Regions from separate parts of the Anaeromicrobium sediminis genome, predicted to be linked through region 2. Evidence: riboswitches for the same ligand, from Rfam matches in the RefSeq annotation. Region 2 holds a riboswitch; the other holds the start of a gene.

Region 1 (5,451 bases), on a different contig from region 2:
ACATATTTTCCCGTATACGTGGTGGCTAGCCAAGCTAACTTAGGAGAGTTTTTAGAAAGGATGGAAATTGTCACCATCTTAGCAACGAGTCTAGCCACATTTGTGAAAGTGGCTACTTGCATATATTTTGCAGCTAAGGGAATAAGTACTGTGTTAAATATGAAAAGATATAATCATATAGTGACACCCATAGGCCTATTAATATTGGGTGTTTCCTATATTGTTTATCCTTCAGTTATGGCCATTATAGGTTGGAGTACTAAAATATATCCCTATTATGGTTTAGTATTTGAAGTATTTTTACCCTTAATAATACTTGTAGGAATATATATTAATAAAAATAAAAAGACAAACGTAAGAAATTGAATTATATAGCAGTTATAATAGGTACTTATTTTACTTGTAATCTATAGTAAAGAAAAAAGTTAAGGCATTATGTACTACCCCTATTCATATAATGTATAAATTATGTGAGTGGGGGTTTTTTATGAATACAGAGTTTCATTATTATATGACCTATCTAATAGCTACCCGAGCGGGATTTAGACCAGAATCAGCTAAAATAATAAGTATAGCTTCTCAATATGTGGATAATAATAATATGATTTTTACCATAAATAAAGGAACTGTAGAAGAATATACAAATCATATTAGTCAGACTATGAATATAATCAAACCTAAGAAGAAATTATTTAGAATATACCCATTATTTCATTTTATCCCTGGAGATCCCCTGGCTGTATCTGCAAGAAGGAAAGATGGGAAATTACATATGTTAAATACTACACCAAATAGTACGAATGCTAATAACATATTTGATGCGGCAATTTATAGCAAAAATCTATATAGGATTGGAATAGCTACCCATTCCTTTGCAGATACTTGGGCACATCAAAACTTTATTGGACTTTATGATACATTTAATTCTGTGGATGGAGGAGTAGAAAAGGTTATACCATTTATAGGTCATGCTTCTGCCTATTTTTATCCTGATTGGCCAGCCCTGATTTGGAAAGACAGTAGATTAGTGGGAAAATATATTAAAGTAAATAATAAGGAACGATCTTTGCAAGCAGCAAGGGAAATATTTAGGAAACTTTATTTGTTCTTAAATCCAAATGGAACTGCAGAACATGTACATTGGGAATCTAAAAAATTATTAGAGGATTTAAGTAATGCCATAGGGAAAATGGACCAAGGAAATGACGAAAAAGAAAATCGCATAAAAAGATATAAAGAATTGGCTATGAAAAAAGAGTATGGAGGAGTGGCATTAGAGGATTATAAAAAGGACACATGGTTTGATGAGGTAGTAAATGAAGAAATTTTAGGAATAAGGGATAGGAGTGTAATATCTGTAAATGGAGTTAGTGTAGGGTTAAATAGATATGATCCCCTAACAGATATATATACCTGGAAAAATCCTAAGACTTATAAAAAAAGTCATTGGTATAAATTTCAAGAAGCAGTCAAGTCACACCAAAAGGTGGCCTTTAATATATTAAGCAAGAAGAACTTTTCTTATTTAGATCTAAAAGACTGGTAAAAGAATATTGGCATATGAGACAATGGGGTCTATATAAAAAGTTAAATAATTTTATAATCTATAGACCTTTACAAGGTAAGATAAAAAAAGTATACTTAAATTGTAAAAAATAATATTAAGACAAGGGGAGGCTATAAGGATAGCCTGAGAGAGAAATGTTATTTCTGACCCTCATAACCTGATTTTGGATAATGCCAACGTAGGGATGTTTATATTTAGTATGGGATAATTGTGTACCATTCATATAAAATAGACTCGTTACGAGTCTATTTTTTTATATAAAAATACAGTTTAACCTACTAATTTTATAAATAAATATGTCTATATTTAGTTCTATGTGTATAGTTATTCCATAATTTTAAAATCAGATAGCTTTATGAGAGTCAGCCATAACCCTACCCTTTAAAACTTTAATTATTTAATAAATCATAAGGGGGAGAATTATGAAATATAATACTCAAATGGAAGCGGCTAAAGCTGGTGTAATAACAAAGGAAATGGAAATAGTATCGGAAAAGGAAAATATGGATATACACAAATTAAGAGACTTAGTGGCAAAAGGATTAGTAGTAATACCAGCTAATAAGAATCATGAAAGTATTAGTCCAGAAGGAATTGGTAGTGGACTTAGAACTAAAATAAATGTAAATTTAGGAATATCGAAGGATTGTCCTAGCATAGAAAAAGAAATTGAAAAGGTAAAAATGGCCATAGATATGAAAGCAGAAGCCATAATGGATTTAAGTTCATTTGGAAAAACAGAGGAATTTAGAAAAAAAATAGTAGAAATTTCTCCAGCTATGATAGGAACTGTACCAATTTATGATGCAGTTGGTTTTTATGATAAGGAACTGAAGGATATAAAGGCAGAAGAGTTTTTAGATGTGGTAAGAAAGCATGCAAAGGATGGTGTGGACTTTGTTACTATCCATGCTGGGTTAAATAAAGAAACTGTAAATACATTCAAAAGAAATAAAAGATTAAATCATATAGTATCTAGGGGTGGATCATTAACATATGCATGGATGGAATTAAATAACATGGAAAATCCTTTTTATGAATACTATGACGAACTTTTAGATATATGTAGAGAATACGATGTTACCTTAAGTTTAGGTGATGCATTAAGACCAGGAAGTATAAATGACTCTACTGATGCAAGCCAAATTAAAGAATTAATAACATTAGGAGAACTTACTAAGAGGGCTTGGGAGAAGGATGTACAAGTTATGATAGAGGGTCCAGGTCATATGGCAATAAATGAAATAGAGGCAAATATGCTACTTGAGAAAAGATTATGTCATGGAGCTCCATTTTATGTATTAGGTCCTATAGTTACAGATGTGGCACCAGGATATGACCACATAACAAGTGCCATAGGAGGTGCTATTGCAGCTAGCTCAGGAGCAGACTTCTTATGCTATGTAACTCCTGCAGAACATCTTAGATTACCAAACTTAGAGGATATGAAGGAAGGAATTATAGCATCTAAAATAGCAGCCCATGCAGGAGATATTGCTAAAAATATACCGGGAGCAAGGAATTGGGATTTTGCAATGAGTGAAGCTAGACAAAATTTAGACTGGGAAAAAATGTTTAAATTGAGTATGGATCCAGAAAAAGCAAGAAGATATAGGGAAGAATCTATGCCACATGATGAAGATAGCTGTACCATGTGTGGAAAAATGTGTTCAATGAGAAACATGAACAAAGTAATGGCTGGGAAAGATATAAACATATTAAGAGATGATGATTAATCATGAAAATAGATGAGTTTAATGATAAATTCAAAGAAGAATGTGGAATATTGGGAGTATTTTTTAATAAAAAAGAAAATATGGAAACAAAAGTATACTCAGGCCTATTGGCCCTACAACATAGGGGTCAAGAAAGTTGTGGTATATCCTATAGAAATGATAATGAAATTGAAAATATTAGGAAGATGGGATTAGTAGATAACTTATTTGAAGGACTTCAGATTGATACTAATCTATTGATAGGCCATGTAAGATATTCCACATGGGGGGAGAGTACTATTAAAAATAGTCAACCCCTCCTTAGTAATAATATTAGTTTAGCTCATAATGGAACCCTAACAAATGGAGAGGATATTAAAAAAATTCTTGAAAAAAAGGGAAGAAAATTTAGTACGGATACGGATTCAGAAGTAATATTAAAAGTATTTGAAAAAGATGGTATAAGGGGGATTTACAATAATATAAAGGGTGCATATGCAGTAGTTATTATAAAAGATAATGAATTAATAGCCATGAGGGACCCTTTAGGAATTCGCCCCATATGTATAGGAAAGATCCAGAACGGGTACATAGTAGCATCAGAAAGTTGCGCCATAGAGGCTATGGGAGGCTCATTTATAAGAGACTTAATGGCAGGAGAAGCAATAAAAATAGATAAAAATGGAGTTTCCGTAATAAGAAAAGGAAATGAAGTATGCAATACATGTGCCTTTGAATATATATACTTTGCTAGGGAAGACTCTAAGATAGACGGAATTTGTGTAGGGCAAATAAGAAGTAAATTAGGAAAAATTTTAGGAAAAGAAGACTTTAGTAAGGCTCATATGGTCATGGGAGTGCCAGACACAGGAACTTTACCATCCATAGGTTATGCTGACCAATCTAATATTAAATATGAACCAGGAATCCTCAGAAATAAATATGTAGGAAGAACCTTTATAGCTCCAAAGAATAGGAAAAACAAAGTAAATGATAAGTTTTTTATATTAAAGGATAAAGTAAGAGGAAAAGATATAGTTGTAATAGATGATTCCTTAGTAAGTGGAACTACAAGTAAGGAATTAATAGGTAAGTTAAAAAAAGTAGGTGCTAATAGGATACATTATAGGATAGCTTCTCCTATTATAAGGGGGAAATGTGACCTGGGAATAAATATGAAGAATGAAAATATAATAGGTCACTTTAAAAATCTAGAAGAAATAAGAGATGAAATAGGTGCGGATACATTAAAATATATAAGTATAGATAATTTAATAAGGGTATTAGGGAAAAATATTTGTACGCTATGTTTTACTAATAAAGTATAAAGGGAGATGGTAATTATATCATCTCTTTTTATTTTATGGATCAAAATATTCCACATAAATTAAATTTAAAAGTGGAAAAAAGTAGTTGAAAGTTTATTATAAAGATGATATAACTATATTAGAATATTCTAATATAGTTAAAAGGAGGATATGAATGAATAATTTATATTATGATTTATCTGCTTCCTTTATGAAGGCATTAGCTCATCCCACTAGGGTTAAGATAATAGAGAGATTAAAGGGAGAAGATGAACTTTGTGTGTGCCACATATATGAGGATCTAGAATTAGAGCAATCTAATGTATCACAACATTTGAAAATACTAAAGGATAAGGGGATTTTAGAGAGTAGAAAAGACGGATTAAAAGTTATGTACAAAGTTAAATATAAGGAAACAATAGAAATATTAAATCTAGTAAAGAATATATTGGCAACGGAACTAAAAGAAGCGCAAGAAAACTTAAGGGGGGATTAGGGTGTTAAAACAATTTGCTGACTTCATGGTTAGGGATTTATTTAAATTAAATTTAGAATCCCATTTAGGTTCAAGTGCACAGTTTTTCATATACGATACATTAAAGATTATAATACTTTTAAGTTTTATGATCTTTACCATATCCTATGTGAGAAGTTATTTTCCACCAGACAAGGTTAAGAATCTTTTAGGTAAAATTGGTGGAGTAGGAGCTCATGTTCTAGCTTCTATTTTAGGTGTATTATCACCATTCTGATCTTGCTCTACTGTGCCTATATTTATAGGTTTTGTGGAATCGGGTATTCCACTGGGAGTTACTTTTACATTTTTAATAACGTCACCTATAGTAAATGAAATAGCAATAGG
Region 2 (5,451 bases):
AATACCTTTAATTCTTGTATATATGGATGATTTTTATCCACATTAGGTTTTTCATCTAATTTAACTTCTTTACCCGAATAATCTACAAACGTACCAGTGTTAGCATCTATGTTTAATCCATATCTATTAATTTTATTTTCTAATACATAAACTAAGTTTAGCTTATTATGTTTTTTATCCATATCCTTAGAGTATATTAATTTGCACTCTAAATTCTTAAGCCATAATTCTTTTCCTTTTTCTTCTGAAATTTTCCCAACATGATTTGGAAACTCCATATTATCAGTCCATCTCATATGGATATCTTCTATTGTTCCGTCCTGTGCACTTATATTTATATTTATGGAATCACCATCAAATCCTATGCCATTTTCTTTTCGAGAGAAATGAAAATAATAATCTCTTTCTATTTCATCATCATCTAATCTTTTATAATGGTTTTGATTAGTATCTATATCCCTTATTTTATCTGGATAAAATCTTTCTATAGCTTCTATAGCCTTATCATATGCTTCATTCCAAGTTAACTTTAGTTCAAATTCTTCTGATCCACGTCTGTAATTATAAATATTAACGCTTAATATTTCTCCCGTATCTGCGTTTATAGTTATTCCTCCATCTGTATCATACTTTTCTGCACCTTTTTTTCTAAACTCCACTTCCCAACAATTCTTTCCAGCATTTCTATATCTATTAACGTTCTCCATATATTCTATGGAATCTATTTCTATCTCTTTTTCATACAGGTCTTTTAAAAGGGTTTTGATTATTTCTTCAGCCCTTTCTTTGTCTACTTTCTCTTTTTTAATATTTAAAGCTTTTTTGTATATTTCTTGTTTTCTATCAAAGGATATATCTTTACTCTCTAAGTTTTTATCTATATTGTATTCTTTAAATTCTTTTGTTTTAGCATCTAATTCATTCTTTCCCTTATAACTTGCTCTATATACTAATTTGATATTTTTAGTTTTTCTAGTTTCCTCATCCCTAATTCCTAAATAATATTTCTCCATAGCAACTTCATCTTCTAGCAATTTTCTAGCTTCTTCTTTATCTATTATATTCTCTACTTTTGGTGCATCTATATTGTAGTCCCAGTTTATTCTATATTCTATCAATTCCCCATTTGTTCCATCTATCCCTAGATTTATGCCATTAGAAGGAAATTCCACACCATTTATTTGTCTTACATATTCAAATCTATAATTAGAAATGTCATATCTATTCATTATTCTATTTTCTTCATTTCTTAATTTAACACTTCCAACTTTTCCTGGTTGAATTTTTTTAAGAAACTCTTGAGCTTTTTTCTTAGCTTCTTCTTCTGATATGGATGGTACACTTATCTTTTCATCATAATCATAAGAATCCTTGGTACAATCCAATAAAATTCCCGTATTAGCATCTATTTCAACACGAAAATTAACTCCACCATTTTCTTTACGATTTCTCCATCTTATTCTCCATACTTTACTGTCTTTCTGTCTCCAACTCTTTTCTAACTCTATTCTCGTTTCAAATTTTTTCTCATCAATCTCTGTGGCAAAATAATTCTTTAGAAACTCCTTTCCTATGTCCGTCGCCTTATCCTTTGATATTTTCACATTGGTTTCACTTGTGTCTTCATTAGCAAAGGCTGGCATACTAATTGAAAATACCATCACAAGAACTAAAAAAAGACTCATAATCTTTCTTTGCAAATTTAACATCCCCTTTTCCTTTTATTTCCTATTACATTGTAATATATTTCCACAAATAATGTAATAGTACTCTAATAATAAAAAGTTTTTTATATAAAAAAGGCATGCGACCTATGCTTCGCTAGGAACCCCTATGGTTTCCTTCGACGATTGCTACCGCAATCTGAGCACCCTCCTTCAAAGAGGCAGGGGAACTCTTCACCTACAACCCCTTCTTTTTTTATTGATTTATAGTTTTCATGATAATTAACTTTCCTAGACAATAAAAAGGCCCTCAAAAGAGGGCCTATTTTAATATTTCATATTTTTAAGTGGTTTATGTAAAAGTCCGTATATGAATATTGAAATTATTATTTCAGGTATCAAATAGGAACCATTATATATAATTGAATAGGTAAGGGGACTTACTCCCTCTGGTGCATAAGAGGACCATACTACAACCCCAGAAACTACATGGGCTGCAAATCTCATAAATATACCTATAAACACTCCTAGCATTTCCTTTGGTAGACTTCCCTTAAAGAAACCAGCCAGTCCTAAAAATCCAAAAGCAACACTATAATCAAACAAAATTGATACTATGTGAAAAGACCATTTAGGACCTAATATGAATTGTATTGTACCATATACAATTCCAACGAAAACTCCCGGTCCACCTCCCCATCTTAGGGCATATACTAAGATAGGAACCATACTACCAGCTGTTATAGAACCGCCATTGGGAAGTTGATATATTTTAACAAGACTAAGTACATATGCCAAAGCTATAACTATACCACCTTCAATTAATTTCTTTGTTGAAGAATTTTTCATTTATAACCCCTCCTAAAAAAATACATAATTGCCTAGTAAACAAAATAAACCATGTACTTGGAAAGCACATGGTTTTTTATTAAAAAATCACTACACTTCCCTTCGCTAGTTCTAACTAGATCAGGTTCAAAGGGTTACAGAATCAAGTCTGCTCTCAGCCTTTAGGCACCCCCAGTGAATACATAACTATTCAATTTCACGACCATAATATCATACCTATAAATTTTTGTCAAAAATGACCTTTCATATTTTTACTATTGACACATTTTCTAAAAGATACTATTATATTAAGCATACATTTAAATAATCCGTTTGCAGTTCAATAATAGAGGTGCGATATTTATTAGTATTATAACTGAGTTAAGCAACTTTGACGTTATGAGAAAGGAAATTTCGCCGAAATGTATGACTGATAGCTTTAAGGTCATATGTTGGGACTATACAGAATATGTATGGGACTGTCACAAAGTTTTTCTTTGTGGAGGGCTATTGTTGGAATTAGAAATATCATACGTTTTTTTGACGTGTTTCTAACTCCTTAAGCCTTAGCTTAAGGAGTTTTTTTATTTTACACCCCAATAGCAATATAAGTTTGAATTAGTAAACGGATAGACAAAATAGGGGGAAGAAAAAATGAAAAGAAGAGTCTTTATACTTACTTTATTATTTATTTTATTAATGACTACTGTCTCTTTAGCTGTGGACCCAGAAGTGGCCCAAGCTAATGCAGACAAATATGGTTTATTAACATTATTACCACCATTAGTTGCCATCGCATTGGCTTTTGTGACTAAAAACGTGGTACTGTCCTTATTCATAGGAGTGTTCTCCGGGACTTTCTTAATAGCACTTAACACAAATAATTTCTTTGGTGCTATTATCCACGGTTTTTTAAATATTGTTAACCACATATTAGGTTCCCTTGCTGATAGCTGGAATGCAGGTATTATCCTTCAGTGTTTAGCAATCGGAGGCCTTATAGGTGTTATATCTAAAATGGGTGGAGCAAGGGCCGTAGCTGAAGCTCTAGCCAAAAGAGCTAAGACTCCTGTAAGTGCCCAATTAGTAACTTGGCTTTTAGGTTTAGTTGTATTCTTTGATGATTATGCAAATGCCTTAATCGTAGGTCCTATTATGAGACCAGTAACAGACAAATTAAAGATATCTAGAGAGAGATTGGCCTTCATAATCGATGCTACAGCTGCTCCAATTGCAGGTATTGCCCTTATCTCCACTTGGGTAGGTTATGAAATAGGACTTATAAAAGACGCCTATGAATCCATTGGACAAAGTGTAAATGCCTATGGTGTATTTATGGAAACTATACCTTATAGATTTTATAACATTCTTATATTAGTATTTATAGTTGCCACATCCATAATGTTAAAAGAGTTTGGACCAATGCACAAGGCGGAAGTTAGAGCTAGAACTACAGGAAAATTATTACCAGATGGAGCTACTGCCATGTCCTGTGATGAAGGTGATGATTTAGAACCAAAGGAAGGAATCACATTAAGTGTATGGAATGCTATAATTCCTATAAGTACATTAATAGTCGCAGCATTTGTTGGTTTTTACTTTAATGGATATGGGTATTTAGATGAAACTGTTAAAGCAGCAGTAGATGGATCTCCATTGTCAGTAATGGCCATTAGAGAAACCTTTGGTGCATCTGATGCAAGTATAGTTTTATTCCAAGCAGCATTAATCGCCAGTGTAATTGCCATAATCATGGCTGTAGGAAAGAAAATTCTTACCGTATCTGAAGCAATTGATACTTGGGTTCAAGGCACAAAGTCATTAGTTATTACAGCAGTAATATTATTATTAGCTTGGTCCTTATCAGGAACTATTAAGGAATTAGGTACTGCTAAATTTTTAGTTTCAATTTTATCAGATAAGATTCCAGCATTCTTATTACCGTCAATAATATTTGTATTAGGATCTATCATATCCTTTGCTACAGGAACTTCATATGGTACTATGGGTATCCTAATGCCATTAGCTATACCTCTAGCTTATGCCATATCTCCAGAAACTAGTTATGTAGTAATGAGTGCAGGAGCAGTTTTAACAGGCGCAATCTTTGGAGACCACTGTTCTCCCATATCAGATACGACCATATTATCTTCCATGGGTTCTGCATGTGACCACTTAGAACACGTTAAGACTCAGCTATATTATGCTTTAAGCGTAGGCCTAATATCCGTATTATTTGGATATATTCCTGTAGGACTTGGAATTCCAGTTTGGATAGTACTACCAGTAGCTATCATATTAATATTTGTAGTAGTTAAGTTCTTTGGAAAAAGTGTACCAGATGCAGTAGAGAATATTGAAAATAAAGTAGCATAAATTTAAGGACCATGAATTTCATGGTCCTTTTAGGCTGTTGACAAACCCGAATTTCTTCGTTGTTGCTGAAACCAAGAACCCTTACGTATGTCTATATACGCTGCGGTCTCTTGGTTTCAGCACGCCTCGAACTTAAATTTTGTCAAAAGTCTATAATCTTGTAGACTTTGTCTACAATCTGTAAGGACCATGAATTTCATGGTCCTTTATTTTACGGGAATTTGTATTTCTGTTATATAATTTCGTTCATCTTTAGCCACAAGTAGGTCAATTAAAGATATTTCTACAACTTTACCTGTAACTTCATATCCCTTATTCTTAATATAATCTAACATTTTTTTAAATGTTTTATGGGTATCCTTGTACTTACCCCTATGATACGAACACACATATTTGCCCTTAGGTAATTTTTTAATATCGCTCACATCATCATCCTGTGTGAATAAAAATAAGCCTGAGAAAGACTCGTATTTACCCTTTAGAACATCTTCATATTCCAGAGTAACTCCTACTTCATCCTTCACTTCAAGGTAATGTTCATTGGCCATTTCATATATGTCCTTTATGGCCATACCAAATTCAG

Evidence for each region. Region 2 has a riboswitch for thiamine pyrophosphate ahead of thiT (energy-coupled thiamine transporter ThiT). Riboswitches for the same ligand answer to the same signal wherever they lie in the genome.
Region 1: another riboswitch for thiamine pyrophosphate. It lies ahead of thiC (phosphomethylpyrimidine synthase ThiC); the one in region 2 lies ahead of thiT (energy-coupled thiamine transporter ThiT).

What each region holds. Positions count from the first base shown of each region.
Region 1 covers NZ_NIBG01000018.1:32,577-38,027, forward strand. The annotation lists gene CCE28_RS16410 (GerAB/ArcD/ProY family transporter) at 1-366, shown strand, start outside; gene CCE28_RS16415 (DUF6765 family protein) at 488-1,546, shown strand; TPP riboswitch at 1,660-1,769, shown strand; gene thiC (phosphomethylpyrimidine synthase ThiC) at 1,990-3,303, shown strand; gene purF (amidophosphoribosyltransferase) at 3,306-4,610, shown strand; gene CCE28_RS16430 (ArsR/SmtB family transcription factor) at 4,765-5,085, shown strand; gene CCE28_RS16435 (permease) at 5,111-5,451, shown strand, end outside.
Region 2 covers NZ_NIBG01000025.1:51,128-56,578, reverse strand. The annotation lists gene CCE28_RS18825 (YcdB/YcdC domain-containing protein) at 1-1,700, opposite strand, end outside; gene thiT (energy-coupled thiamine transporter ThiT) at 1,992-2,513, opposite strand; TPP riboswitch at 2,594-2,696, opposite strand; lysine riboswitch at 2,832-3,010, shown strand; gene CCE28_RS18815 (Na+/H+ antiporter NhaC family protein) at 3,147-4,868, shown strand; gene CCE28_RS18810 (MerR family transcriptional regulator) at 5,075-5,451, opposite strand, start outside.